Regions from separate parts of the Paenibacillus durus genome, predicted to be linked through region 2. Evidence: riboswitches for the same ligand, from Rfam matches in the RefSeq annotation. Region 2 holds a riboswitch; each other region holds the start of a gene.
The links. Region 2 has a riboswitch for thiamine pyrophosphate ahead of PDUR_RS09440 (thiamine phosphate synthase). Riboswitches for the same ligand answer to the same signal wherever they lie in the genome.
Positions count from the first base shown of each region.

Region 1: another riboswitch for thiamine pyrophosphate. It lies ahead of PDUR_RS01850 (ABC transporter substrate-binding protein); the one in region 2 lies ahead of PDUR_RS09440 (thiamine phosphate synthase).
Region 3: another riboswitch for thiamine pyrophosphate. It lies ahead of PDUR_RS12540 (ABC transporter ATP-binding protein); the one in region 2 lies ahead of PDUR_RS09440 (thiamine phosphate synthase).

Region 1 covers NZ_CP009288.1:389,875-399,849, forward strand. Annotated here, with positions in the region: gene PDUR_RS01835 (ABC transporter ATP-binding protein) at 160-930, opposite strand; gene PDUR_RS01840 (ABC transporter permease) at 1,118-1,879, opposite strand; gene PDUR_RS01845 (thiamine-binding protein) at 1,876-2,169, opposite strand; gene PDUR_RS01850 (ABC transporter substrate-binding protein) at 2,235-3,302, opposite strand; TPP riboswitch at 3,502-3,614, opposite strand; gene PDUR_RS28470 (hypothetical protein) at 3,741-3,896, shown strand; gene PDUR_RS01855 (EAL domain-containing protein) at 3,942-4,985, shown strand; gene PDUR_RS01860 (response regulator transcription factor) at 5,066-5,740, shown strand; gene PDUR_RS01865 (HAMP domain-containing sensor histidine kinase) at 5,791-7,200, shown strand; gene PDUR_RS01870 (ABC transporter ATP-binding protein) at 7,264-8,172, shown strand; gene PDUR_RS01875 (ABC transporter permease) at 8,172-8,885, shown strand; gene PDUR_RS01880 (ABC transporter permease) at 8,890-9,627, shown strand; gene PDUR_RS01885 (ArsR/SmtB family transcription factor) at 9,823-9,975, shown strand, end outside.
Region 2 covers NZ_CP009288.1:2,098,958-2,108,932, reverse strand. Annotated here, with positions in the region: gene PDUR_RS09455 (thiazole synthase) at 1-594, opposite strand, end outside; gene PDUR_RS09450 (ThiF family adenylyltransferase) at 637-1,665, opposite strand; gene thiS (sulfur carrier protein ThiS) at 1,671-1,874, opposite strand; gene PDUR_RS09440 (thiamine phosphate synthase) at 1,880-2,530, opposite strand; TPP riboswitch at 2,644-2,745, opposite strand; gene PDUR_RS09435 (SDR family oxidoreductase) at 2,884-3,756, opposite strand; gene PDUR_RS09430 (hypothetical protein) at 3,902-4,330, opposite strand; gene icd (NADP-dependent isocitrate dehydrogenase) at 4,556-5,851, opposite strand; gene citZ (citrate synthase) at 6,017-7,129, opposite strand; gene ytvI (sporulation integral membrane protein YtvI) at 7,520-8,635, shown strand; gene PDUR_RS09410 (FxsA family protein) at 8,792-9,190, opposite strand; gene PDUR_RS09405 (acyl-CoA thioesterase) at 9,187-9,744, opposite strand.
Region 3 covers NZ_CP009288.1:2,923,314-2,933,288, forward strand. Annotated here, with positions in the region: gene PDUR_RS12505 (nucleoside hydrolase) at 1-384, shown strand, start outside; gene PDUR_RS12510 (methylenetetrahydrofolate reductase) at 464-1,414, shown strand; gene thiE (thiamine phosphate synthase) at 1,558-2,241, opposite strand; gene thiD (bifunctional hydroxymethylpyrimidine kinase/phosphomethylpyrimidine kinase) at 2,238-3,062, opposite strand; gene thiM (hydroxyethylthiazole kinase) at 3,095-3,886, opposite strand; gene PDUR_RS12530 (ABC transporter substrate-binding protein) at 4,131-5,186, opposite strand; gene PDUR_RS12535 (ABC transporter permease) at 5,186-5,959, opposite strand; gene PDUR_RS12540 (ABC transporter ATP-binding protein) at 5,940-6,701, opposite strand; TPP riboswitch at 6,817-6,920, opposite strand; gene PDUR_RS12545 (aminoglycoside phosphotransferase family protein) at 6,950-7,891, opposite strand; gene PDUR_RS12550 (pentapeptide repeat-containing protein) at 7,918-8,775, opposite strand; gene PDUR_RS12555 (alpha/beta hydrolase) at 9,197-9,975, shown strand, end outside.

The sequences.
Region 1 (9,975 bases), 1.7 Mb from region 2:
GGGTAATGAAGAGCACAAGTGAAGCAGGAGTTGGTTGAGACACAGGTTGGGTAAAATCATCCGCAAAGAGATAATGGTTTTTAGAACAGCAAGATTCTTTGCGGGGGAGTTTTTTGTATTTTAGAATTGAGTCTTCTTACACTTGAGTATTATTGGGCGTCAACCCGGATTACCGCCCTTGGCCTGTTCTTCCCGCATCCACCCGGACAGCTGCCGTTTCAGCCGTAAGAACTCGGGATGCTCCGTCATTTCCTCCCGGCGCGGCCGGGGGAAAGGCACTTCGACCGTATGCAGCAGCGTGCCCGGCCGCCCCGAGAACACATAGATGCGGCTGGAGAGCAGCAGCGCTTCTTCAATGCTGTGCGTGATGAACAGCACGGAGCGGCGGTTCTCCTCCCACAGCTCCAGCAGCCAGCGCTGCATCTCGCTGCGGGTAAGGGCGTCGAGCGCGCTGAACGGCTCGTCCAGGAGCATCAGCTCCTGGGGAGCGAGCAGCGCGCGCAGGAAGGCGGCGCGCTGCTGCATGCCGCCGGACAGCATATGCGGATACGCCTTCTCGAATCCGCCAAGTCCGGCCTTCGCGAGCCAGCGCCGCGCTTCCTCGCGAGCTTCGCTTCGCGCCGCGCCCTTCAGCTCGCGGGCAAGAATCACGTTATCCTCGATGCTGCGCCAAGGAAACAGTGCCGGCTGCTGCGGCATGTAGCTCACGCTGCCCCGCTGCCCGGTAACCGGAGCGCCGTTCATGCGCACGGCGCCCGCATCCGGCTTAACCAGTCCGCCGATGATGTGGAAGAGCGTGCTCTTGCCGCAGCCCGACGGGCCAATGATGGATACGAACTCCTGCCGCTTCACCGTCAGCGACACCTGCTCCAGCACCGGAATGCTCAGCCCGCGCCGGGAGAATGATTTGAAGATGCCGGAGACCTCCAGTGCGGGTGCATCGCGGTCCGGCTCCGGTGATGGCGCGCCGGAAACAGGGGGGTGTCCGCCTCCAGGGGACGGCCCTTCCTCCAAGTCTCCCTCTGAAGACGAAAAGATCTTACGCGTCAACTTCAGCAGCCTCCTTCTATAACTCTTTTTCATACAGCTTGTCTATACACGTTCTGTGCGACCGTTTCTATGCGTCCCGCCGCGGCTTCCAGCGGACCAGCCATTTCTCCAGCAGGACAACGGCGGCGAATAGCAAGAGGCTCAGCAGCACGCTTAGAATAATGGCGACGAACATCCGGTCTGTACGGTACGCCGATTTCTGTATCTGCATATAGTAGCCAAGCCCGTTGTTTCCGCCGATCAGCTCCGCCACCACGGCGCCCGTTACAGCGTAGGCGGCGGATATTTTAATGCCGGAGAACAGGGAGGGCAGCGCATGGGGCAGCTCCAGCTTGGTGAAGATTTGCCGCCTCGTGGCGCCCGCCATCTTCATGAATTGAAGCATCATGCGGTCGGTCTGGGCCAGCCCGCCCATGCCCGCGACGGCCACGGGGAAGAAGCACACGAGAACAATGAGAATAATCTTCGGCAGCTGGCCGAAGCCGAACCAGATCACCAGCAGCGGACCCAGCGCGATAACCGGCACGTTCTGGCTTAAGATCAGCAGCGGGTAGAGCGCGCGCGCCGTCCAGGGCACAATATGCAGAAGTACGGCGCAGATCAGGCCCGCAGCCACGCCGAGCGGAAAGCCGATCATCGTCAGCCGCAGCGTCGCCAGCGTATGCCCTTTAAGGGATGAGGCGCTGGCAATGCCTTCCCGCCAAATGTCCGTGGGAGCGGGCAGCATCCATTTTTCCACATGGAACCAGGAGACCGACACCTGCCACAGCGCCAAAAACAAGATGACCGCCACAAGGGGCGGCCAGATTTGTCTCCACCTGGAACTCACGGGCGGTATTTCTCCGTCAGCTTGTCCATGCTGATTCCGCCCGGGTTATGGGCGATCTTGACTTGCGAGATGACGCTCGGGCAGCCCGCTTCGATCAGCGCCTCCTGCATCTCCCGGACAATTTCGAGCAGGTCGGCGAGTTCGCCCTCCATCGTCGTCTCCAGCGCATTGACCTGATGCTTCACGCCGGAGCGCTGAATGACCTCAATCGCCTTGTCCACATAAGGAATTACATCTTCGCCTCCCGGCGTTTTCGGAATCACCTGAATGCTCAGCAGCGTACTTGCCATTCCCTATCATCCTTTCATGTCATTAATTGTGAACCCCGTGAATCAAGATTTTAATTCTATTAAACTTACTGCCCGTCCGGCAAAAACTCATTCGTGAACGCCTTATCGGCCGCAAGCGGCTTGTCCAGCAGCTTCAGTCCGTACATCCAGTCGGCGTAATTTTTCCATACTTCGGTCTTCTGCTCGCCCCACCGTGCGGCGTCGTCCTTGTATTTCGGGCTGAGCCATTCCTGGCTGGCCTGAACGAGCTTCGCGTCAAGATCGGGAACCGCCTTGATCAGAATATCCGCAGCCTCTTTCGGATGGTCGATCGCATATTGATAACCCTTGGACGTCGCCTTCAAAAAGGCTTTGACCACCTCTGGATTCTCGGCGATTTCCTTCTCGCTCGTCGTCAGCACCGGCGTATAGTAATCGAGCTGCGGCGCGTAATCCTTCAAATAGAGCATATCCAGTGGCTCGCCGCGCAGCTTCGCTTCAATACCGGTCCAGGCGTAGAAAATCCAGGCAAAGTCAATGTCACGCTTAACGGCCGTAAAATAATCGGCTTCCCCGATCGTCACCTGCTTGACCTTCTTCACGTCGCCGCCGACCGGGTCCATAATGGCCTTCATGGAAGCTTCTTCGACCGGTGATCCCCAGCCGCCGTATGTTTTGCCTTCAAAATCCTTCGGCGACTTGATGCCCCGGTCAACCGGAGCCGCGAAGCCGGACGTGTTATGCTGGATAATCGCCGCGATGGATACGAGCGGAACACCCTGAATGCGCGCCATCGTCAGAGAGTCCTGTGCACCGACGCCAAAGGCGGCTTCTCCCGAAGTGACCATCGTATCCGCGCCCGCCGCTCCCGGCTGCACAATATCGACGTCAAGGCCCTCCTCCGAATAGTAGCCGAGCTCTTTGGCGACATACAGTCCGGTGTGATTCGTGTTCGGCGTCCAGTCGAGCGCGACCTTTACCGGCGTCGCCGCTTTGGGCGAGCTTTCGGCGGAAGCGGAAGCCCCCGGCGATGCGGAAGCAGGGGTTCCCTGAGCGCCGCCGGCATTTCCTCCCGAATTATTGCCGCCGCATCCCGCCGCCGTCAGTATGAACAGGCAGGTCAGGGACAGTGTTAACCATTTTTTTACTCCCATTATATCGTCTCTCCTTTGTCTTGCCGCCCCGAAGCCCGATGCCGGAAACGGCAGGTGTTCCCGTCTTCATTAAAGCTTACCCGCAAATCACGAAGCCGCTTGGCGGACCACGGGAGTTTGCGCAAATCTGAAAAAGCCAAAAAAGCGCCCCTGAACATTCGGGACGCGGCGGAGTGCATGACGGCGGCAGTCCTTCAGGACCACGCGCTTAAGGCTTTCCTACGCTGGCATTATCCAGATCAGGTATAAGGGTCAGTATCTTGCGGGATACACTCTCAGCCGGCCGTAATTCCAGCACCCCAAGGTTTATGAAGTTTCGGGTATTCTTTGCTGTTTACGCTGTAATTATAGACGCAAGGCTCTGAAGTTGTCCAGTGCCCCGGCCCATCCTGAAGCCGTCATTTATAATACCGTTGTCCATGCAGCAGGGAACAGTGAATGGCAGAAGCATCGGTGCGAAGGATTAGAGAAAAGCGCAGCTTTTGCCGGGAAATAATCTGGGAAATTAAAAAATCGGGATTTGGAAAAAAATTACGCGAAATGTGGCGGTTATTTGGGGTGAATTTCCGTCTTTTCCAGAAAAACATGCTATAATGACCTCAGGTTGCTGCATTTTTGTAGGCCCAAAGGAGGGTGTTCATGAACTGTATTCATTGTTCCCCTATTGAACCCATTGAAGACAAGGGAATCCTAAAAATTCGGCGCGCATCTCCCTCACTTGCATCCGCTGTTCAAGCGTCCGGTTTTAAAATTAAATCTTATCAGGAAGAAGTATGCGAGATTTCTTACAGCACCCGGGAACAGCTGCTGAATGTGATGAAACTGATCGAATCCGCGAAGGAAGCGGCGCTTCTGACCATATCCATAATCGGAACAGAACCTCCAAGCGAGTTGGAACGGTGGATGTCGCTCTCCCAGCTTCAGGTCCGCTTTAGCAATCATTCACTCATCGATATTATCGCCAATAAAGAATTTTGCAGTTATTTGCAGCCGATTGTCGATTCTTCCGAGCGGATTGTCGGCTTTGAGTTTTTGCTGCGGCCGCTGCCGCAAGGTACTCCGTTTCAGCCGCATATCCTTTTTGAGGTGGCAAGAGAAAGCGGATTTCATTCCTTTCTGGACCGGGCCGCGCGCATTTCCGCCATTGAAGCCAGCGCCAGGCTGCTGCCTCACGGAATTAAACGGTTCATCAATTTTCTGCCCTCTTCCATTTACGATCCCGAGTACTGTCTGACCCATACGTTTGAGGCGATTCAGCAGCAGGGCCTGAGACCGGAGGATTTTGTGCTTGAGGTGGTGGAAACGGAGGAAATCGGCGATATTTCGCATCTCACCCATATTTTTGCCGAGTGCCGCAGCCATGGCATTCTTGTTGCGCTTGACGATGTCGGCGCGGGCTACTCTACGGTAGAGGTGATGTCCAGCCTGCAGCCGGATTATGTGAAGATTGACCGGGGGCTGATCAGCTTTTGCGATCAGGATGCAAGCAAGCAGAAGGCCGTTAAGGAGATTATGGAGCGGGCCGGAGAGTTTGGCGGTAAAGTGCTGGCCGAAGGAATCGAGCGGCGGGAGGAATTTCAGTTCTGCCGGGAGCTCGGTATTCATTTGGCTCAGGGCTATCTGTTTGGCAAGCCAGCTCCGACTCCGCCGATCCATTTTCTGCATGCAGCCAGGATAAGTTAATATAGAATAATAACGCCTTCCCGCGCCGGAGCCGTTTGATTAAGTCCGGCCGGTACGAGGCATAAGGAGGGGGTGCTGCCATGAGCGGCACTTTGCTGTATATCGAGGATGATCGGCAAATTGCCGGCCCCGTTGCCCGAGACCTGAAGGACCGCGGCTATGCCGTCCGTTGGCTGCAGACGGGAGAGCGGGCCGTGGAAGAGGCGGAAGGATGCCAACTGGTTATTCTGGATGTCATGCTGCCGGGATTGGACGGATTCACCGTGGGCCAGCGGCTAAAGAAGGTTTTTCCTGACATTCCCATCCTGATGCTCTCAGCGAGAACGTCCATTGACGACAAGCTCCAGGGTCTGGGGTTCGCCGACGACTATTTAACCAAACCGTTTCATCCGGATGAGCTGGCCGCGAGAATCGGGGTTTTGCTGCGCCGTGCGGGCAGTGTGTCATCTTCGCCGCTAACTCTTGGGCATCTGACCGTCTATGAAGAGGAGAACCGGATTGTTCAGGCGGAGAGCGGGGAGGAAATACCGCTGACGGGCAAGCAGTTTCAGATTTTCTTTTACCTCTTGCGCCATCTCGGCCAGATTATGACCAAGGAGCAAATTTATGAAGCGGTCTGGGGTGAGCCCTATATGGAAGGGGACAAGACCCTGATGGTACATATCCGTTATTTGCGCGAAAAGCTGGAGAAGGACCCGGGAGCGCCGGAAATTATTGAGACCGTCCGGGGCATCGGATACAGGGTCAAGGCATGATAAAAAAGAACAGAACCCGAGGGCGTCTTCCTGGATTCCGCAGGTCACTAATGTCACGGTATCTGCTGATTATCGCGGCCGCCGTAATGTTCTTGCCCGTTATCATTTCTCTTAATATCATCTTTGTTTCCCTTTCCAGCAACTGGATTGAGCTACGGATGGATGACAGAACAAAGTCCGAGCTGGCGCTCTACTCCAGCACTTCCAATTTGGAGAACAGCTGGCATGAAGCGGCTCGTCTGCTGGCGGGCAAGTCTCCCCGGGAGATTGACACGCGCATAAGGGAACTAAGCGGGAGTTACAAGTACGCTTCTATGTTCTGGGTGGACGGAAGCGGGGTTACCCGGCTGTCGCTCCCTGCGCAGAAGAAGGCGCGAGGGAGCGCCTCCGACAAGGAGACCTCCGTCCCGGAGACATGGACGGTTTCTTCGTCGATCACTTTTATGAAAGAAAGCATCAACCGTGATCCGCTGACTATTGTCGCTTTTATCGGCGACCGTTCCGATGCCGGTGAAGGCTTCATGGTCATGACGGTTCCGAGGTCCGTGCTGCGGAGAGACATAAGCAGTTTTCCGACTTTGGGGTATGTTGCGGTGCTGCTCGTCCTGTTCATCGGGTTCGCGGCGGTATCCTGGCTGTTCTTCGCCAGAATCCGCAGGCGGCTGCTGCGGCTGCAGACCGCGATGACCCTTGACGGTAGGGACGGCCTCCCGGCAGCAATTCCCAAGGGCAAGCCCGATGAGGTGGGTCTGCTGGAAGAGGCGTTCAATACGATGGTTGCGGAGCTTAAGGACAGCCGGCGCAGAGAGTGGGAGGAAGAGGAGCTGCGCAAGCGGCTGATCGCCGATCTGTCCCATGATCTGCGCACACCGCTTACGGTTGTGCGCAGTCATTTGTTCGAGGTCGGCAAGGAACCGCTGTCCTTGCAGGGAAGAGAATCGCTCAATCTGATGGATGAGCGCATCGCCGACCTTGGCGTTCTGATCGACAACCTGCTGAGTTATAATCTGCTGGCAAGCGGCAGGGTGAAGCTGTCGCCGGAGCGCAAGGATATTCTCAGGCTGCTGCGGGAAAACGCCGCAGCGTGGTACCCGATATGGACCAAGGAAGGCATGGAGGTAGACATTGAACTGGAGGACGAACCCTTATACTGGGAGGTCGATGAGATCTGGTTCAAGCGTGTGCTGGACAATCTGCATCAGAACATCATGCGCCATGCCAAGGACGGTGGTTACGTCGGGATTGCCGCCGAGGACCGCAGCGGCACACGCACTGTCGTCATCCGCGACCGCGGACGGGGCATGGGCGAAGATTCTCCGGTGAAAGGAGCGGGTCTCGGACTCGCCATAGTCGATATGCTGCTGTCCCGCATGGGGCTTGCGTGGACGGCGGACAGCACTCCGGACGGCACCTCGGTCTTCATTTTTCCGAAAGAGCGGAATAATTTAAACGAAACTTAAACTTCGCGGGCAGTCTTCTTTAACCTTGGGGCGGTATGCTGGTTACCGAGGTGAAGAATTGACATGGAAACGATTATACAAACGACGGAACTGGTGAAAAAATATCGCGGCCGGACGGCGGTGGATCACCTGGATCTGAGCATCGGGAGAGGAGAAATTTACGGATTTCTCGGGCCGAACGGCGCGGGCAAGACGACGACGATCCGTATGCTGCTCGGTTTGATCGCGCCGACGGAGGGGCGCGTCGAAATCTTCGGCAAGGATCTCCGCAAGGAGAGACTGGACATTCTGCGGAGAGTTGGCTCGCTTGTCGAATCACCTTCCTACTACGGCCATTTGTCGGCGGTGGAGAACCTGGAGGCGATCCGCCGCATTCTCGGCGCGCCGAAACGCCGCATCGCCGAGGTGCTGGATATCGTCTCCCTGACCGGAGAGGAGAAGCGTCCGGTCAAGGGGTTCTCGCTCGGGATGAAGCAGCGGCTCGGCATCGCCGCCGCGCTGCTCGGCAGCCCCGAGCTGCTCATTCTGGATGAGCCGACGAACGGGCTCGACCCGTCCGGCATTCAGGAGATCCGCAGCCTGATCATGTCGCTGCCACAGGAGCACGGCATTACCGTGCTCGTGTCCAGCCATCTGCTGAGCGAAATCGAGCACATGGCTGGAACGGTCGGCATCATCCGCCAAGGCCGGATGATCTACCAGGACACGATTGCCCATCTCCGCCAGCGCTCGGCGGGAGAGATGCGGCTGGTCGTGTCGGAGCCGGAGGCCGCTTTGGAGGAAGCCTGCCGCAGAGGATATGACGGCATGCTGCGGACAGGCGAGCTCCGCTTCTCCGGAATGAACGATGCGCAGGTCGCCTTGCTGGTCAAGGCTCTGGTAGAGCAAGGGCACGCCATATACCGGGTAGAGGAGCAGCGGCAGTCTCTTGAGGAATTCTTTCTGCAGGTTGTGGAAAGGGAGGGGCTGTGATGAGCAGGCTGCTCGCAGCCGATTGGCTGAAAATCCGGGGCAAGGGCCTCTGGCTTCTGGTGCTTGTGGGACCCCTCGGCGTTACAGCGCTGCAGGCGCTCAATTTCGGACTCCGCTTCGATTATATGAAGAAGACATATGCCGGGGACTTGTGGGGCGGACTGCTGGATAACACCGTGCAGTTTGTACCTGTGGCGCTTTTTCTTGGCGGTACGCTGGTCTGTTCCCTAATGTCCAATATTGAGCACCAGACCAGCGCGTGGAAGCAGCTTCTCGCCCTGCCGGTCTCGCGCATAGCGGTGTTCGTATCCAAGCTTCTGCTATGCCTGCTGCTGCTGGCCGTGTCCTGTCTGCTGCTCTCCGGCTTCGTCACGGCGCTCGGTCTCATTTTCGGCTTTGGGGCTTCCGCAATTCCGGTCTATGACATTCTGCGCATCGGCTTTCTGTCCTGCGCCGCCGTTATGCCCTTTATCGCGCTTCAGCTGTGGCTGTCGCTGGCCTTCCGGAACCAGGCGCTGCCGGTTTCAATCGGCGTGATTTGCGCTATTGTGTCGCCTTTTACGACCACCCTATCGGAGTGGCTGCCGATTAACTGGCCGTACCTCGCGTGGAGCGGTCCGAACCGTCTTTATTTTGCGGGGGCGGGACTTGCGCTGGGCCTGCTGGTACTGCTGCCGGGAGCGGCGCATTTCGCAAGGAAGGATGTGAGCTGACAGTATGAAGATGTTTCTAAGAATTCTGTCAGCCGAAAGACTGAAGCTGTCCGGCTCCTATATATGGCTGCTTGTACTGGCCAGTCCAGCCGCTGCGGTGCTGATGGGGCTGTTCGCCGCCTCTCCGAAGGGCGGAAAGCTGGATTGGACGATACTGCTTACGGTTATGTCGATGCTTCACGCTGCATTGTTTCTGCCGATCCTGTCCGGGCTGTACGCCGCCATGCTGTGCCGTCACGAGCATCTGGACGGCGGCTGGAAGGCGCTGCTGGCGCTGCCGGTCTCGCGGACGGCTGTATACATCGCCAAGTTTACGATGGCTGCTCTGCTGCTCGCAGCGACCCAGGCCGTCTTCATGGCCGCGGTCATCGGAACGGGATTATTCCGAGGAATCGGGGCTCCCATTCCTTGGGAACTGCTCGTCAGAAGCATTACTGCCAGCTTTGTAGCCTGCCTGCCGCTTGCGGCGCTCCAAATGACCGTTTCCCAGGCGTGGAGCAGCTTCGCCGCTCCGCTTGCGCTGAACGTCAGCTTTACGCTGCCCAATATTTTAATTGCGAACTCGGCCACCTACGGCCCTTATTATCCATGGGTACAGCCGCTGCTAGCCATGCTTCCCCATGGGCAGGCGGACCGTGGAGCGTTCAATCTGCCGCTTGAGAGCCTGCTAATCGTCGTGCTGGGCAGCTTTGTCATCTTTTTCGCAGCAGGTCTGCTGTCTTTCCGCCGCAAGGCGGTATGAACCGGTTAGAACAGTCTGCCGGATGACGGCAAATCCGGAGCTTTTGCCATTCGCCGCCGTTCTCCCAGGCTTTAAGAATGGGCGGAGTTATGGCCGGTCAGGTCTCATTAATGGACATTCGCCCTCTTTTTTTCTTATAATGGTCTAAGAGCGGCGGCTGGCCAGACCGGACCTCGCTGCAAGGAGGTTAAGCAGATGAAACCGGCGGCTATCGAAGAATGCGACAATACCTGTAACGGCTCGGAGGTTTCTCCCGAGAATATCCGGTTAACCCTGCCGGAAAGGGCGACGACCGACAAGATGGCGGAACTGTTCAAGGCGCTCGGCGATCCGACAAGGGTTAGGCTG
Region 2 (9,975 bases):
CATCTCCATCGCTTCCGCCGCCTCCGACGGACGGCCGATTCCGGCATCCACAATGACCGGCAGGCCGGCCTCTTCAATCAAGATGCCGATCAGCTCCTTCGTCCGGAGGCCCCGGTTGCTTCCGATAGGCGCGCCCAGCGGCATCACCGCCGCCGCGCCCGCGTCTCTCAACCGGAGAGCCGCAGACAGGTCCGGGCTCATATAGGGAAGGACGACGAAGCCTTCGGCGGCCAGAATTTCCGTAGCACGGATCGTCTCCAGATTGTCCGGCAGCAAATATCTCTGGTCGTTAATGACTTCGATCTTCACCCAGTTCCCCATCCCTGCCGCTCTGGCCAAGCGAGCGATACGCACGGCTTCTTCTGCGGTCCGCGCACCGGAAGTATTGGGCAGAAGGGTCATCTGCTGCGGAATATGGCTCAGAATGTTCTCCTCCCGCGAAGATGGGTCGACTCTTCGAAGCGCCACGGTAATTACTTCGGAGCCGGAACGGGCGATTACCTCCGGAATCAGCGTATTGCGGCTGTATTTGCCGGTTCCGATGAACAGACGGCTGGATAGGGCTTTGCCCCCGATATGTAATGCATCCTGCATAATAATAATCCTCCCCTATTCGGTTAATAGAATGCTTGATAGTTAGCCAAAATAACGGTGATACAGCGACCGGGCTTCGGCGGGATCACCCGTTCCGTGAACGAGCACCCTGCCATCGGGAAAGATCGCCATACGGTGCTGCTCCAGTGTCAAAGACAGCATAAAGGGATTCCGCTCCGCCCGGCCATAGGCGGACAGCCGCCGCTCCCACTCCTCCAGATCAAGTCTCATCTGGCTTGGCGGGCGAATCTGCACCGTATCCCGCCCGCAGAGTACGGCCGTTCTGGAATGACTGCCCGGCGATAAATAAGGATAAGTGCGTTTAGCGCCGCAGGACGGGCAGTCGGCGCGCTTCAGCTTGGACGTATCTACCGACGAGTAACGGTTCGTCCATAGATCGAAAGAGACCAGTGTCCCGCGCAGCGCGCTAACGTTCCCTGACAGCCACTTCAGCGCTTCGGCCGTCTGGTAGGCAGCCGTCATCTGCACGGCGGGACCGATTATCCCCACCGTGTCGCAGGTATCCCCTCCGGCTGGGACACTGTCCAGCAGACAGTGAAGACAGGCGCTCTGCCCCGGAACAATCGTCATTGAAATGCCGTAGCTGCCGGTGCAGGCGCCATAGATCCAGGGGATACCGTCTCGCGAGGCAATATCATTTACGATCATCCGCACCTCGAAATTGTCCGCCGCATCAAGAATTAGGTCGATCCCTCGGGTATAGAGGCCGATCTCCTCCGCAGTAATATCCGCAACGATGCCTTCAACTTCCACAGAGGAGTTAACGCTGCGAAGCCTGCGGGCGGCAGCTACCGCTTTGGGAATCCGCTCAGCCGCATCCTGCTCGCTGAACAAATTTTGACGCTGCAGGTTGCTCCACTCCACATAATCCCGGTCGACGATGGTCACCTTGCCCACACCCGAGCGCACCATCGTCTCCGCGCATGCGGAGCCAAGCGCCCCAGCGCCAATAATCAGAACCTTCGCCTGCGCCAGCTTTTTCTGGCCCTCGGCTCCAATCCCGTAAAACCGTTCCTGCCTGCTGTATCTGTCCTCTCCGGCGAAATTCACCGGCCTCAGCCTCCTCCCACAAAATGCACCAGCTCGATGCGGTCCCTGTCGGCAAGGGGGACCGTTCCGAAATCATCCCTGCCCACGATCATGCCGTTCAGTTCAACAATCATCTTCCGTTCCTTCCATTCGGGGCGGCTCAGCAGATCCGCAAGCGTAGCGCAAGCCTCGTCCAGCTCGGTCTCGTTCCCGTTGATATAGAGTTTCATTGCCCTCACCTCCTTTCATATCCGGCTTCTTGAGCGGCAGCCCGGACGGCAGCACGGTAAGACTTTGCGGCCGCCACAGGATCGGACGCGCCGCAGATGCCCGAGAGTACGGCAATGCCCGCCGCGCCGCATGAAATCACCTGTCCTGCATTGCCCGGTTCAATGCCGCCAATCGCAATGACCGGAACCCGGCAGGCACGCACGGTTTCCGCAAGCCTGTCCAGTCCCCTCCCCGGGAGACCCGGCTTGCTGGCCGAGGCGTATATATGCCCGAAGAGGCAGTAATCCGCCCCTTCGTCTGCGGCAGCAGCTGCTTCATCCGGGGAATGGACGGAACGGCCAATGCGCAGGCTCTGAGACAGCTTGCGGGCCGCAGCGGCCCGGAGGCTGTGCCCCGCAAGCTGAACGCCTCCGGCGCCAGAGGCCAGCGCAACGTCCAACCGATCGTTTACGACGATTTGTTCAGGGCGTATCCCAAGGCTGCGCATCTTCTCGACCGCTGCGTACAATTCTTCCGCTGTGCGCGTTTTTTCCCGCAAATGAATATAGTCTACAAAGGGACCTACGGCCGCAGCGATAAAGATAAAGCTGTCCATTAACGTCCCGCCGCCGGATATGAGATGAATTTCGGGGTCCTTTGACTTTGGCGGACACATAGCCCTATTCGCCTCCTGTGTTTATTTGTCATAAGCAGCACAAAAAACCGCCCTCCCGAAGGAAGGCGGCCGGAAACTGCAAATGGGATCGAGCCTTGACAGGCCCGGATGCAGATATTCACTCTCCACTTCCCTACGCTGGTATAAACCAGATCAGGTTCAAAGGGTCCGAACCTTGCGTTCGTCTCAGCCTTGCGGCACCCCTAGTGTTCACGCTATGCAACTATTGATCTTTCACAGCGTATCATAAATTTCCTTTTCATACCACCTTTTCATGAAAAAGCCCCAATCCGCGTGATTTGGATCGGGGCTTGCATATTCAGCAGAAATCCTCTGGGATACGTTAAGAGTCGTCAACCGTTAACGATTTCGCCGCCATTCACATGAATAACCTGTCCGGTTACATACGATGAATCATCGGAAGCCAGATAGACAAAAGCCGGAGCCAGTTCTTCAGGCTGTCCCGGCCGTTTCATTGGCTGTGTTCCGCCGAACTCACTGACCTTCTTCTCGTCGAAGGTGGACGGAATGAGCGGCGTCCAGATCGGACCCGGCGCGACCGCGTTGACACGGATGCCTTTATCCACCAAATTCATGGCGAGTGAACGCGAAAAGCTGAGGATCGCCCCTTTGGTGGACGAGTAGTCCAGCAGTTGAGGATTTCCTCTGTAAGCCGTAATCGACGTCGTGTTGACGATCGTCGAGCCATGTTTCAAGTAGGGCATAGCCGCTTTTGTCAAATAGAACATCGAGAAAATATTAGTGCGGAACGTCCGCTCCAGCTGCTCGGAGCTGATATCCTCGATTCTTTCTTGCGGATGCTGCTCCGCCGCATTGTTAATAAGAATATCCAGCTTGCCCAGCCCTTCCACTGTTTTGTTGATAAGATCCTGGCAGAAGACTTCGACGCCGATATCGCCGGAGACGAGAACACATTTGCGTCCTTCCTGTTCGACCTGGCGCTTCGTCTCCTCTGCATCGGAGTGCTCATTGAGATAGGAAATGACTACATCGGCCCCCTCCTTGGCAAAAGCAACAGCTACCGCGCGGCCGATGCCGCTGTCTCCGCCTGTGATCAGCGCCGCTTTACCGAGAAGCTTACCCGCCGCTTTGTATCCCGCCGGTTCGTATTTAGGCCGGGGCGTCATCTCCGATTCCAGACCGGGCCTACGATCCTGATGCTGCGGCGGCAATGTCTTTTGGGCTTGCTGATTACTCTCAGACATATTTCATTCTCCTTTCGAAAAGTTGTAAAATATAGACTTTCCTTAGGATGTCTTTGGGATGTGCAATTATTCGTTCCTGCTCACAATAACCAAACACCCGCCTCCAAATGGAGACGGGCGACGTGGGCCGGGCTTTAGCTAATTTTCAAATAATCTCATCAAAAACCATAAAGAAAACCATAACCAGCAAGCACACCGCGAGCAGCGCGCTTAACGTGCGGATTTTGCCGGTTTCGCGGGAGACGTCTCGGCTCTGCTTTATGCCTGAGGCCGCAAGCCGCAGTGGCTTGCTCATAATGCCGCCCAAAGCGAACATGGCGAGCAGCAGCAGTGTAACTATAATCATCCACGGGACCGAGTACTCGCCTTTGGTCATCATGTAGCCGCCGGTAAGCAGTTGAATGACCAAGCCATATTGGGCAACGCGATTAAACGCGCCGATTGCGCTCAGCGAACCCTCCTTGGCTGCGGAAGAAAGCTTCTCTGTCCGGCCTAGAATGAAAGGCAGCACCAGGTAGAAACCGAGTGTCAGCGTGCCAATCATATGTAAGAACATTAAAACGCTCCAGTTCATACCATATCCCTCCCGATAAATCTATGACATAAGTTATATCAATAAATATTATAAACACTAATTGCTTAATCTCAAAAGAAAAATCCCCATTTTATCATAAATAAAATGGGGATACGTTCATACTTTTGTCAATTCTGAGCGAGCATCAGAGCCGTGTTGGCGCCGGTAAAACCGGCGCCAACGACTGTAATCTTGTAACGTTTGATGCTCAATGAATCGACCTTCCTACATATGCTGGATCACTTGGTCAGCGAATTCGGAGCATTTCAGCTCTGTCGCTCCCTCCATCAACCTTGCGAAATCATAGGTTACCGTTTTGTTGTTGATGGCAGTTCCCATACCTTTGTAGATCAGATCGGCGGCTTCCTGCCAGCCCAAATGCTCCAGCATCATGACGCCGGACAGAATGACCGAACCTGGATTAACAACGTCCTTGTCCGCATATTTAGGCGCCGTACCGTGGGTGGCTTCAAAGATAGCATGCCCGGTCACGTAGTTGATGTTCGCACCCGGAGCAATGCCGATCCCGCCAATTTGCGCCGCAAGTGCGTCGGACAGATAGTCACCGTTAAGGTTCAGCGTCGCAATGACGTCAAAATCGGTCGGACGGGTCAGCACCTGCTGCAGCGCGATATCGGCGATGGCGTCCTTGATAATGATCTTGCCATCCTGCTCCGCCTGCTTCTGAGCCGCATTCGCCGCGTCGGCGCCTTCGCGCTCCTTGATTACATCGTACTGGTTCCAGGTAAACACCTTGTCACCGAACTCCTGCTCGGCCACTTCATAGCCCCAGTTCTTGAACGCGCCCTCAGTGAACTTCATAATGTTGCCTTTGTGCACAAGCGTAACGCTCTTACGGCCGTGCTTAACCGCGTATTCCACAGCGGCGCGAACGAGACGCTTCGAGCCTTCGGAGGATACCGGCTTGATGCCGATGCCCGATGTTTCCGGGAAACGGATCTTGCTTACACCCATTTCTTTTTGCAGGAACTCGATCACTTTCTTAACCTGCTCTGTCCCTTCCTGGTATTCGATGCCGGCGTAAATATCTTCCGTGTTCTCCCGGAAAATGACCATATCGACCAGCTCCGGACGCTTAACCGGGGAAGGTACCCCGTCAAAATACCGCACCGGACGCAAACATACATACAAATCGAGCTCCTGGCGCAGCGCCACATTCAAGGAACGGATGCCTCCGCCGATCGGAGTCGTCAGCGGCCCTTTGATGGCAACGATGTACTCGCGGATCGCTTCGAGCGTATCGTTCGGAAGCCATTCTCCGTATGTATTATACGCCTTTTCTCCGGCAAACACTTCATACCAGGCAATCTTCTTGGTTCCGCCGTAAGCCTTATCCACCGCCGCATCCAGCACCCGTTTGGAGGCTTTCCAAATGTCGCGGCCCGTTCCGTCGCCTTCAATGAAAGGGATAATCGGATTACTAGGAACCTGCAGCTTGCCATTGTCAATTGTGATTTGTTCGCCTTCTGTCGGCAGTTCATACTTTTCGAGTTTCAGCATTAGTGTATAATTCCTCCTTAAATGTTGGTGTGCGGCATACGCTTCTCCCAGCTTTAAGGGTGGGAAAATGAAATCAGGGCTTTAAGAAGCGTATGCCATTATAGCGGCTAATCATCTGTCGCCAGCGTCCTTCCGCTCAGGACAGGCATGCAGAAAAAAGGCTGCTTATCTTTCGTTGACCGGAACGTATTTTTGCTCCACAAGACCCGTGTATTCCGCGCGCGGACGGATAATGCGGTTGTCTTCGTACTGTTCGAGAATGTGAGCGGTCCATCCCGATACCCTGCTGATGGCGAAGATCGGCGTAAACAGCTCGCGGTCTATGCTTAATTGAGTATACACGGACGCGGAATAAAAATCGACATTGGGCTTAAGGCCTTTCTGCCCGGTTACCAATTCTTCAATCTTCACGGACATGTCGTACAGTGTCGTATCGCCCTTGATTACGCCCAACTCGCGCGACATTTTCATCAGGTGCTTCGCGCGCGGATCGCCGTTCTTGTAGACACGATGCCCGAAGCCCATAATTTTCTCCCTGCGGTCCAGCTTGGCGCGGATATAAGGCTCTACATTCTCAAAGCTGCCGATTTCCTCCAGCATTTTCATTACAGCTTCGTTCGCTCCGCCGTGCAGCGGACCTTTAAGCGCACCGATTGCCGAGGTGACTCCGGAGTAAATGTCAGACAGCGTCGCAACCGTTACCCTTGCGGTAAAGGTCGAGGCGTTCAGCTCATGGTCGGCATGCAGCACAAGCCCTGTGTCGAGAGCCTTGACCGATACCATATCGGGCTGCTCGCCCCGGAGCATATACAAAAAGTTCTCGGCAATGGAGGCGCCAGGCTTGGGAGCGACAGGCTCCAGCCCTTTGCGGATGCGCGCCAGCGCCGCCACAATCGTCGGAATTTGCGCCTGCAGCTTCACTGCCTTGATTTCATTGGCGCTGCGGCTCATATCATCGGCAGCCTCATCGTACAGCGCCAGACTCGATATGGCGGAGCGCAAGGCGGCCATCGTATTGGCATCCTTCGGATACAGCTTCATCTGCGCGATAACCTGCTCCGGAATCGCCGCAAAATCGCTCAGGTCCCGCTTCAGTTTCTCCAGCTCGGCCGTGGTAGGCAAGCTGCCGAACCAGAGCAAGAAGGCCGTCTCTTCGAAGCTGGCATTTTCGGCAAGATCATCGATATCATAACCGCGGTAAGTGAGCACGCCGTCCACAATTGAACTGATGGAGGAAGCAGCCGCAACAATGCCTTCCAGTCCCTTTATAACTGTCATTGTAAAATCTCTCCTTTTGCCAACTGAGGGTATTTAGAGGTGAAAACCTGTGAAAACATTTACAATTTAAAGTAGTTAAAAAATGATAGCGTATTAATTAAGCCTGCTGCCCAGAAGGTTGATGAAATAATAGGTCAATCCAAAAAAATAGAGCCTTTAATTATCATACCGGAAATTGTAGATTACGTGAACTATATGGAAGCTTTGCGGCGCATCAAATGATTTTATCGGAGAGATAGAAAATTGCTTCCTTGCGAGCGTTTCATGTATGCACCTTCAGTTTACACGGGCCGAAAAAAGGGATGATTTCCCTTTTACCGGAATATACATTAGGACGAGGACGAGCATTATAAGAGCCGTTCATTTCCGCATAAAGAAAGGAGAATCGGCATGGACAGCCTGACGCTGAAGAGGCTGCTGAGAGGCCTATGGGTCGTTTTGGCCGTCATTCTTGTTCTCTTCTGCCTCTATGTACTGCTTCCGCTGCTGTATCCGCTGTGCCTCGCCTGGCTGCTCGCTTACAGCATACGCCCGGTCGTAGAAGGCCTAAAGCGGCTTCGGCTGCCGTCATGGCTTGCGGTCATCCTCTCGCTTGCGCTTTATATCGGCTCCGCTGGGCTTGTGCTTACCGCGCTTGTTACCCGGCTGGTGAAAGAACTGGCCGTTCTTGCCCAATCCTTCAATCTTCACGCGCCGCAGTGGCATGAACTGCTTCAATCCTGGAGCCGCAGCGACCGCCTTCAAAATATCATTAACCAAATTAACCAGTTCTACAACAGCAATCCGGATTATCACGCCACGATCGACAGCCATATCAGCAAAACGACGGAATCGATCGGGGTTGCCGCGACCAATCTCGTTACCGGCATCTTCAATCTGATTCTTAAAATAATCGCTTCCCTCCCATCGCTCGGAACAGTCCTCATTGTCGTCGTTCTAGCTGCCTTTTTTCTCGCCACAGGATGGGAGCGGCGGAGCCGAATACTGTCAGATTGGCTGCCGGACGGATTTCGCAGCACAGCGGCGAAAATCTTCAGCGATCTGCGGAGAGCGTTCTTCGGTTATCTGCTTGCGCAGCTTGTCTTAATCTCGATTACTGGAGTCATTGTTATCGCCGGCCTGATTCTTCTGGGTGTCAAATCGGCCTTCGTTCTTGGACTGATGATCGGTCTTGTCGATCTGATGCCCTATCTTGGCGTCGGTATCGTAATGATTCCGTGGGCTCTCTATTCCTATATGACAGGTGATATGCCGCTTGGCATCGGTCTTTCCGTGTTGTATGGCATCACTTTGATTACCCGTCAGGTGCTGGAGCCCAAGCTCGTGGCCAGCAGCACAGGTCTCGACCCGCTTGCCATGCTGATCGGCATGTTCGCCGGCCTGAAGCTGCTCGGTGCAGCCGGCCTGATTCTCGGTCCGGTTGCGCTTGTGATCCTTGGCGCCTTGTGGCGGGCGGGTGTCTTCCGAAGTCTCCATTCCTATATTCTAAATGGCAGACTGCACTAAGGAGACGGCCCCGCAAGAGCTGCCTGCCGCTCTAAGCCGGCATAACGCCTCTAAATCTGTACGTGCACAAACGCGGCCATATGAAACGATAAAAAGAGCGAAAGCCGCATGATGATCAGACGGTCTTCGCTCTTTTGGGTAAAGTTTAAGTGCCGGTTATCTCTTATAATAGGTAAACGTGCCGTTCTTCATTTTTTTCTCAATCCACTTCAGCAGAAATCCGAGGTACAGAGGCCGGGTCAGGGGAAAAACCAAGGTGAAGCCAATAATGTCCGTGATAAATCCCGGTATAATCAGCAGCAGTCCCCCGAAAAAGATGCATAACCCGTCCAGCATCGTCCGGCCCGGAATCCTGCCCTCTTGCATTTGCTGCCTGCTGTCCTGCAGTACCTTGCTGCCCTCAAAACGCATCATCAGAAAACCGATGAGTGAAGTCGAGATCAGCAACAGCAGCGTCTTGGACGCTCCGAACCAGGACGATACCAGGATAAAGCCGAATAGTTCTGTAGCGGGAATAATAAACAACGCCGCCCACAGCCAATTTCTTTTAATCATATCGTCCTCTTTTCTTTGCGCAGCGCCGTTACGATTGCACCGTAAACTTCTGGCAGTGTTCTGTCCAGCCGAACGGGCCTGAGCTCCCGGTTTACCCAGGCATGGCCGGTGGAGCCGGTAACCAGCAGTTCTCCGGCAGCCGAGGCTTGAAAGCCCTCAGCAAATGACGCCTCATTATTGTTATGCAGAACAGCGGCATCCGATCCATACAAGCGGGCGCCGGTCAGTTCCGGGCCGGATACCCGCCGCACCTCATACTCGAAAGTTAGCCGAAGGGGCGTAAACGACGACATGCGGGCATAGACGGCGATTGTATCATCATATTTTGCGGACCGTTTGAATTGCAGCTCTGCCGAGGTGACCGGAAGCAGCATGCCCCGGTTCTCCAGTTCAAGATAGGAAAAGCCGAGTTCGCGCAGCATTTCGGTCCGCCCGATTTCAAACCAGTTCAAATAATTGGAATGGTATACCACACCCATCTGATCGCTCTCCTGGTAACGGACCCTCAAGGAGGCGGCATGCCAGGGGCCCGGCAAAAAATCTTGGGTTTCCACGCATGATCTCCTCCTTTCCCTTGATTTAAAATAGCTTATTCAGCCTTAGATTTCAAGTTGCGCGCTAAGTCCTTCAGCTGTCGCAGGCAGCTTTCTGTGGGAGCACCGAAGCCGAGCATCATCCGGATACTCCCATAGGTGGAAATGGTATTGAATCATTTCCAAGCAAAAAGCAATGGCATTTTCTGCCATTGCTTTTTATTTCAAATCTTATAGCTTGCAATATTGCTA
Region 3 (9,975 bases), 820 kb from region 2:
ACGATGGTCGGATGGGATGTATGCCACCGGCAGCCGGTCATGGCAGAGGAGCATCTCCGCTTGATTGAAGCCATGGATACCGAATTCGCCCGTTTCTACTTGAAGGTGCTGCGGACCAATATGGAACGAGGGCTTAAGCAGCACGGGTATCGCCGGCTGTCCCATCCAGATACGCTTACCGTCGCCATGGCCATCGACAACCGGGTCATGGCCCGGTCGAATCGCTTCTACATCGATGTGGAGCATAAGAGCGAGCTGACCAAAGGCTACAGTCTTGTCGACCAGAACAATATCCTAAAAAAGGAGCCGAATGCCGAGGTGTGCCTTGAGGCCGACCTTGAGCTGTTCCGGGAGATGGTATTTTCGCTGATGAAGCAGCGGTGACATATAAAAGGATTTGAGAAATGTAAGTTGAATTATTATATTACGATGTAATTAATTGAGAGATTGGCAGGTTAAAGATATGGAGAATAGGTTGAAAGACAAAATAAGGAATAAAGAGACCGGCATTTTAACATATGGAATGACGCCGCCGAAGGCAACCCATCCCCCGGAAAAGATTGCAGAAATTTCACAAAAGCAATGTGAAAGAATTAAAGATTTGGACATAGACGCCTTAATTCTTTACGATGTTCAGGAGGAAGCGGATCGAATTGAACAAGAAAGACCTTTTCCCTATTTGTCGACCATTGACCCGACTACGTATAGTAATGTGTATCTAAACCCATTGTCCGTTCCGAAAATTATTTATCGCTGCGTGGGCAAGTATTCTGAACCGCAGTTGGTGGATTGGCTAAAATCAGATATGGATCAGGACAGGTTTTCTGTGTTTGTGGGAAGTTCCTCCAGTCAGCAAGAGGTTAAATTGGATTTGACAGAAGCCTATCGTTTAAGCAAACAACATAATCGGGGTTTAACTTTTGGGGGAGTCGTCATTCCTGAAAGACATATGAAAAAGAATGATGAGCATATACGGGTCGCCAATAAAGTAAAAAGCGGATGCAGTTTTTTCGTATCACAGGCAACTTATGATGTAGAGGCGTCGAAAAATTTCTTGTCTGATTATTTTTACTATTGCACAAATAACGGGCTTGAAATGGTACCCATATTATTTAATATCGCACCTTGCGGCTCACCCAAAACGTTGGAATTTATGAAATGGCTCGGCATAAGCATTCCGAAATGGCTGGAGAACGACTTGAAATACTCTAGTGATGTATTGGACAAGTCGATAACATTGACTCAAAAAATCTTTGCGGAACTATTGGAATTTGGATTGGAGAAGGGAATACCTGTCGGATGCAGCGTAGAGAGTGTTTCAACTAGAAAAGTAGAAATAGAAGCATCAGTCCAACTGGTTAAAGATATCAAATCGATCTTGGATAACAAGCTGAGCCGAGCCGCTGTAATCTAAGCTGGACAAGCTGCCGACAAAACGCAAAAATGACATTCAAACCGTTGTTGGTTGGAATGTCATTTTTTGTATAGTTATTGTTCCTCGCTAGAGCGAAACAAATGGAAGACGAATGATCCGCTGCGGGCCTGCTAGGTACCGGTTTACCGGGCGGCAAGCTGGGCAAACACCTCCGCCGCTTCCTGCGGATGATCGGCCCCGGCAATGGCCGAAATGACCGAAACGCCGTCCGCGCCTGCGGCAAGAACGGGGGAGGCGTTGGCTGCGGTAATACCGCCGATGCCGACTAGGGGAATGGTAATTCCTTCTCTGCGTAAATTCTGGATCAGAATCGTGCCCTGTACCGGTCTGGCGTCATCCTTCGAGGATGTGGGATAGACCGGGCCGATTCCGAGATAGTCGGCCCCGTCGTCAATCGCCTGCCGCACCTCCTCGGGTGTATGCGCGGACACGCCGATGATCTTACGGCTGCCCAGCCGCTCACGAAGAACCCGCGCAGGCTCGTCGTCCTGGCCGACATGCACGCCGTCCGCGTCAAGCTGGATCGCCAGGTCGATATCGTCGTTGACGATAAAAGGCACGCCGTGATCGCGGCATATCGCCTGAAGCTCCCGGGCCAGATTAACCTTGGCTTCGCCGATAAGCGCGCCGGGACCTTTTTCGCGGAATTGAAAGATCGTAACCCCTCCGGCAATCGCCTCCGTAAGCACTTCGGCTGCCGGTCTGCGGCTGTTGACGCTGCCCATAATAAAGTACACCCGAAGATGTGCCCGCACCGCTTCGCTATCCAGCCTGCCGTCATTTGAGATGGCGTCACGTTCGTTCATCGTTTCTCCTTCCCTTCTGCGCGCAGCCTGCGGCCGTATGCAAAATGATTGGTCGGCCCGTGTCCCGCCCCGATGCCAAGGCCGTCTTCGATCGCTGCCCGGATAAACGCTTTGGCGGTTCGGGCGGCTTCCTCTGCCGAATGTCCCTTCGCCAGCTCCGCCGTCAGCGCGGCGGAATAGGTGCAGCCCGTTCCGTGCGTATGCCGGGTGTCGATGCGGGGACTCTCCATGTATATGAAATCCTTGCCGTCATACAGCAGATCCGTGACGACGCCGTCCCCGCTGCCGTGGCCTCCCTTAACGACAACATAACGCGAACCCATTTGCGCGATTCTTCTTGCCGCTTCCTCGCAGTCTGCCAGGCTGGCAATCGTCATATCGGCAATGATTTCCGCTTCCGGAATGTTCGGCGTCGTTACAAGTGCAAGCGGAAGCAGATGCCGGATCAGAGACTGCACCGCTTCCCGCAGAAGAAGGGAGGACCCTCCTTTGGCAACCATAACCGGATCTACGACCAGGTTATTCCATCCGTATTGGCGGATTTTATCGGCAGCGGTCCGGATAATTTCTCCGCTGAACAGCATGCCGGTCTTGAGCGCATCCGGGGTCAGATCCTCGCCAATGGAATCGAGCTGCTGCGCCACAGCTTCCGGATCAAGCGGGTACACGCCCTGAACCCCGAGCGTATTCTGCGCCGTTACCGCAGTCAGCGCCGACATGCCGTAAACGCCCAGCTCCTGAAACGTCTTAAGGTCGGCCTGGATGCCCGCGCCTCCGCCACTGTCCGAACCGGCAATTGTTAACGCCTTGTATACGTTCATATTTGTTCGTCTCCCTTGCTGGAAATTTCGGGTTAAACTTCGCGGATTCTCGACAATTTTCCGTATTCCTCCGGCGTAAGAAGAGAGAGCTGATTCAGAAGTTCGATCTGGAAGCTGCCTGGACCCTGTTCAGCCGTCTTGGCGGCGGCGATTTCAGCAGCGACTCCGTAGAAGGAGAGGGCTTCCGCAGCCGCTTCCAGCGGGGAATCCCCGGCAACCGCCAGAAAAGCGGCAACGACGGAGCTGAGCAGGCAACCGGTTCCGGTTACTTTGGTCAGAATGGGGTGGCCGTTGGCAGCGATATACGTTTTGTTACCGTCGGTGATAATATCCTCTTTGCCGGTAACAATGGCGATACATCCGAGCTTTTTCGCCGCTTTTTGGGCCACTTCGACATGATCGCCGTCGCCTGCGCCCGCGTCCACTCCTTTAATGGACCATTTCTCCCCGATGACATTGGCAACCTCGGCCACATTGCCCCGCAGTGCGGTAATCTTCAGTTCGGAAACAAGCCGATGCGTCACTTCCGTCCGGTAGGCGGTAGCGCCCGCTCCCACGGGATCGAGCACGACCGGGACGCCGTGTTTGTTGGCAGACTGGCCAGCCAGCAGCATAGCCTTAATGGCGTGATCGTTAAGCGTTCCGATATTAATCAGGACAGCGCCGGACATTGCAGCGACATCCGCCACTTCTTCATGCGCATCCGCCATAAACGGCGAAGCTCCCAGAGCGAGCAGGCCGTTAGCGGTAAAGTTGGTGACGACGATGTTGGTAATGTTGTGGATGAGCGGATTGTTTTCCCGAAGCTTGGTTATGAATGACATTTGGAATTCCTCCTAATTTGAGTATATATAAGATGAACTTAAGACTTTTCTATCAGATATCAGTCGTAACTACGAGGAATGTTTGGACTTCCGGCCGCTGTTGTCTCCAGATTTCTTGATTTAAAACCGCTCTTGGCGGTTGAAATCCGGAGACAAAGGCGATCGCTATCGCTCCTACAGTTCCAAACTTCCCCTTCGTTCCTTCTTCCCCTGATGTCATTTTTTCAAGTTCATCTTATATAGTTTATAGATTTATAAAAGCGTCCTCGGCCTTAATATCCGCAGGCAGCAGTCCGTTCTCCGTCAGCCACTGACGCACTTTATCCCAGCTTTCCGCATCCTGAACTCCGAAATCTTTATCTCCCGCGTCCATCAGCGGCAGCAGGACACTTAGGCTCTGCTTCTCAATCTCTTTGTCGAGTGGAGCGGTCCCGTCTTCATGCGCCAGCAGGATGGACAGCGCCTCATCGGGATGCTCTTTTACGTAGGTCTGGCCTTCCCGCATCGCCGTCAGAAACTTGATGAAGTCGTCTTTATGCTGACCGATTCCCTCGTCGCTGGCAACAAGCACAAGCTCGGAATAATCCGGCACGCCATATTTCGCCGGGTCGATAGAGTTTACGGGATGGCCTTCTTTTTGCAAAATGAGCTGCTCATGATTGATGAAACCGCCCATAATGGCATCGGTCTGTCCGGTGGAAATGGCCGGGATCAAGTCATAGCCCACATCCACGAAATTAACCTTCTCCGGATCTCCGCCGTCGGCCTTGACCATCGTCTTAACCATCGCCTCATACAGCGGAATGGAGGAATAACCCACCGATTTACCGGCCAAATCCTTAGGGGTATGTACGGAACTGTTCGCAGGCACCATCAGGTGAGTCAATGGATGACGGACAATGGAGGCCAGCGCTTTCACGGGGATTTTCTCCCCCCGGGCCATCAGCACCTGCGGCTGGTAGCTTAGCGCCAGATCGACCTTGCCTGCGGCGACGAGCTTCAGCGCATCATTTGTGTCCGCCGGCATCTGGATTTCCACATCAATTCCCTGTTTGGCGAAAAAGCCCTTTTCCTGAGCGGTGTACAAAAAAGAATGCACGGCGTTCGGGTACCAGTCGAGCATAAGCGTCAGCTTGTGCGCGGGCTCCGCCGGACTTGCCGCTTGAGAAGCGGTAGGCGAAGGAGAGGCAGGAGCCTTGGAGTCGCCGGATGGCGCAGAGCCGCCGCAAGCGGCGGTTACCAGAAGAAGCGAGATAGCAGGCAGGACCATTATAGCTTTAATACGGGTAAAAAAATTCATCAATAAGAACCTCTTTTCTTAAGAATCTGATGCTCCAGCAGCCGGACGGCCAGGAACAGTACTACACCGAGACCCGACAGGAGAGCGATCGCGGCGAACATCTCGGCGCTGTGCAAGCTTCCCGCCATCCGGCGGCTGTAATAACCTAGTCCGCGCGTTCCCCCAAGCCATTCTCCGATGGTTGCGCCGATCACGCAGTACACCACCGACAGCTTAAGCCCCGAGAAAAAGGAGGGGAGCGCAAGCGGAATGCCGATCTTGACCAGCAGCTGCCTGCGGCTTGCGCCCATGGTCAGCAGCAGCTCCTTGTAGGCGCCGCCGCTTTTGGCGAGTCCGTCGTAGACGCCGACAACGACCGGAAAGAACGCGGTCAGAAAGACGACGGCGACCTTGCTCCACAGCGAATAACCGAACCACATAATAAAAATGGGGGAGAGCGCAATCAGCGGAATCGTCTGGCTGATGATGATAAAGGGATAGAGCGCTTTTTCCAGCGCCTTGGACAGGTGCATGCCGATCCCGAGCAAAATGCCGCCAACCAGCGACATCAGGCAGCCGACCACTACTTCTTCTAAGGTGGTTGGCAGATGCGTACCCAACAGCAGTCCGGTGTTCTGTACCAATGCGGTCCAGATCGAGGAGGGCGCAGGGAGGATAAAGGACGGAACATATCCTGAGCGGACGGCCGCTTCCCACACAGCGAGAATTAGCAGCAGCAGGAGAAGGAAGGCTCCGTAGCGGCGTGATCCTTCCTTAAACGGTGCGCGTTTCATACAGCCTCCGCTCCAACTCGGCCCGTAAAGAGACAAAGCCAGGCTCGTAATTCATTTCCAGCCGCCGGGGTCTTGGCAGTCCCACGTTCAGCTCATGAAGGGGGCCGGAGCTGCTAGGCGGCATCAGAAAGATGCGGTCACTGAGCAGAATGGCCTCCTCCAGATCATGCGTGATGAACATAACCGTTCGCCCAAGCTCTCCCCACAGCTCCAGCAGCCAGCGGTGCATGTCCCGCTTCGTCATGGCGTCAAGCGCGCCGAACGGCTCATCAAGCAGCATCAGCTTACCGCCGGTCATAAGTGTCCGGAGAAAAGCGGCCCGCTGCCGCATCCCGCCGGACAGCTCATGCGGATAGGCAAGCTCATAACCGGCGAGTCCGAAACGCTCCAGCATGTCTAGGACCGAGGCCGCTGCGCCCTTGCCCGCCCGGCCCTTGATCTCCAGCGGCAGCAGACAGTTGTCCAGCACAGTACGCCAAGGCATCAGCAGGTCCTGCTGAGGCATGTAGGCGATTTGGCCGAGCCGGTTCTCACCGCTGGCGCAGCCTTGCAGCGTGATTTCTCCCTGCGCCTTGGCAAGCAGTCCGGCTATCGCTTTGAACAGCGTGCTTTTGCCGCAGCCGCTGGCACCGATAATGCTGACGAATTCACCCTGGCGGATCGTTAACGAAAGATCGGAAAATACCGGCTTCTGCTGCGGAAACGAAAAAGTAAGCCGGCGGAGAGATAAAAGCTCTTCGATAGTCGGTCAACCCTCCTTAACATGAATAAAGACCCGTCCATTTCAGTCAGAGAAATGAACGAGCCTCCAAGATATCTGCCGTACAAGCGCTAAACCTTGCGCGGCGTAGATAGGTAAGCTTTAGGTTCCACTTCCCTCCGCTGGTATAATCCAGATCAGGTTCCAAGGGTCCGAAGCTCGCGGCTTCGTCTCAGTCGGACGACTCCCCTAGTGAAATTGCGGTCTTTATTCGGTTATAAGCTTATTTACTATACCATATACCTAGCCGATCCCTCAATGTACCATTTGGGTCTCACGGACTCGAAACCGGCATGATCCTCCATCACGCGATGGATTCTGGCCATCATATCGTCCATTTCTTCAGGTACGAATTTAATGCTCCATACAACGGATGATATAAGGCCCATCGCTGTATAGAGGGAATATAGCTGCCAGAACGACTCATCCGGCTCCTGTCCCTGATGATATCCTTTAATCTGGCCTATGCAGAAAGGCACACTGACCTCCGAACTGAAAAAGCCGGCTTTGATGAATTCATGCACAGGGTCACCAAAATCCAGCCGGTTGAAATCGATAACGCCCGCCAGCCGATGATCTTGAACAATAAGATTTCCCGTATGGAAGTCGTCATGCTGAAGCAGATTCGGTGACTCCTTCATCAGCGGAAGGCAGCCCTCGATGAATTCCATCACTTTGGAGTCGCCGTGGATATGTACCCCGAGTCTATCGTATTCCTCCATATATCGCCGATGCTTTGCCGTTTTTCGCTCGGCCCACGAGGACATTCCGGGCGGCGCCTTGCATTGATGAATGGTTCTCAGTTCGTTACCCGCTTCGTATCCGATGCGATATTGCTCTTCAGGAGAGTAAAGCGGCAGTTGATCCGCTGCATCTTCGCCTTCTATATATGTAAGAACGTAATAACCAAGCCCGGTGTCAGGCAGTAACCCGATTTCCAGCGGCCTTGAGCATTTGACGCCGTAGGCTTCCATCTTTTTCAGCGCATCGAATTCGGCCAGCTTGTTCCTATATAGTCCGTCATCGAAGATCCTCAGCAGATAGCTGCTCCCGTTCTGCGTCACCCGGTATTTATGGTCGCCGGAATAGCCATTATTAATCGGCTCGATGCTTGCTTCTGCGTGCAGGAAGGGGACGCTGCGAAGTGTTTTTTCCGTAACACTGTTATCCATCGTATCGGCCTCCTTCGATCGCGCCATTATTTTGACCAATGATCGGGCTTGCGTAATGAAGGCGGCAGCTTGGTATTCCTATCGCCTTTAGCTGAATTAACTTGTGCTTGCGTAAGAAAAATGCTCCCTCTGAGATCAGCGCCGCTAAGGTCGGCATCTCTAAAGTCGGCGCCGATCAGATCAGTTACTCTCATGTCGGAATCTCTCAGGTCGGATGCAATAAGCAAAGCGCCTCGCAAGTTAGCTCCTCTAAGGTCGGCTCCTCTTAGATTTGCGCCTATGAGGTCACTGCCCCTGCGGATTTTGTTCTGTAATTTTTGATTGTTATTATGCTTCGGCGCAGCTTTTGCCCGTACCCGTTCACTTGCTTGCAGAAGCAGGTCATTGACAGTCGCCCGATGGGCGGGGACGTTAAGCTCCAGAACCGAGCGCGGATTCAGACGGGTGAGCTCTTCCGTTTTTTCAAGAACATTCCGCAAATCTGTATGAATCGGCCGAGTTTCTTCCAAACTGAGCGCTTCGTTCAAGTAATATTGCATTTCATGCAGCTGCTGCATTATAGGGAATACCTCAAACATTTCCTGTGCCAACGCCGGATGATCCCGCCAATCGTTTCCCGGATAGGTGATTTGGGACACCTTTTGACCCGCACCAAAGCATTCATATACGGTGCACCCCCGAAAGCCTTTTGTTCGAAGGTCTTTATGAATGCCGCAGCGAAAATCCGATTGCAAGTTCGGGCAGGGAGTACCCCCGGCTTTATCCATGGCAAAATCGGCTGATTTGGCATACGGCAATGCTGCGCAGCACAAACCAAAGCATTGTTCGCAGTCCGCGCTGAATGGATTAATCCTGTTGTCATTGTTGATTCCTGGATTGGACATTTCCTGCACTTCCTTTATGTAAAACTACTTCTATATTCTATAAAGGAATCGTGCTGGAAGTAAACCTTCTTTCAATTATTCTGCCCGAAGCTTCGACCCAACAAAAGCTCCACTGTCATTGTGGGGTGCTCTTTAAATGGTATTTCTCGTTTAGTTGAAGCGATAAACAAGCTACCGATATTTTTGGTCATTTTAGATTGATTGATCTATAAACGAGGGGGGTATCTTCCTATAACAACTCCGTACTTGTACGTTTTTGAAGCGTTATTTTCTTGATGAATTTAAACTGAATGTGTCTGATTCAAAAAAAGAAAGGAAGTTTAAACATGAACAATAATAGATACAAAGGCGGATTGGCTTGGAACATTCATCAAGAAGTTAGTTAGCCCAAAATAAAATGATAGAAGGAGATTGAAAAAACATGGAGAAAAAACTTGTTCTTGAGCAGGAAGCACAAAATTTTGTTAAGGCTACAGCCAATCCGCCATTCTTATTCGATCTAGGACCGGAACAAGGGCGAATTGCGGTCGACGAAGCCCAGGCGGGCGAGGTTCAAAAGCTAGACGTTGACATAGAAGATATCAGTATTACAGGTGGTCCAGGCGGCCACGTATCCATTCGGATTTTACGTCCGAAACATGCTGCTGAGAAGAATCTGGCTGTCATTCTGTACATACACGGTGCAGGTTGGGTGTTCGGCAACGCACACACCCATGATCGGCTGATCAGTGAACTGGCCGTGAAGAGTGGAGCTGCTCTTGTATTCCCGATTTACAGTCTGTCCCCTGAAGCGAAGTATCCTACGGCCATTGAAGAAATCTATGCTGTGCTGCAGTGGATCGCAGAGCACGGCAAAGAACACGGGCTTGATTCGGATCACATAGCCGTAGCCGGCGATAGTGTCGGCGGCAACATGACTGCGGCAATCACGCTGATGGCCAAAGAGCGCAGTGGTCCTGCTATTGGACAACAGCTCCTTTTCTACCCAGTTACGGATGCTTCATTTGATACGGAATCCTATCATCAATTCGCCGAAGGATACTTTTTGCGCCGGGACGGGATGATGTGGTTCTGGGATCAGTATACAAGCGATTCTGAGGAAAGAAACCAGATTACGGCCTCCCCGCTGAGGGCAACTACCGAGCAGCTTCGCGGTCTTCCGCCGGCTTTGATCATTACAGCCGAAGCTGATGTCCTGCG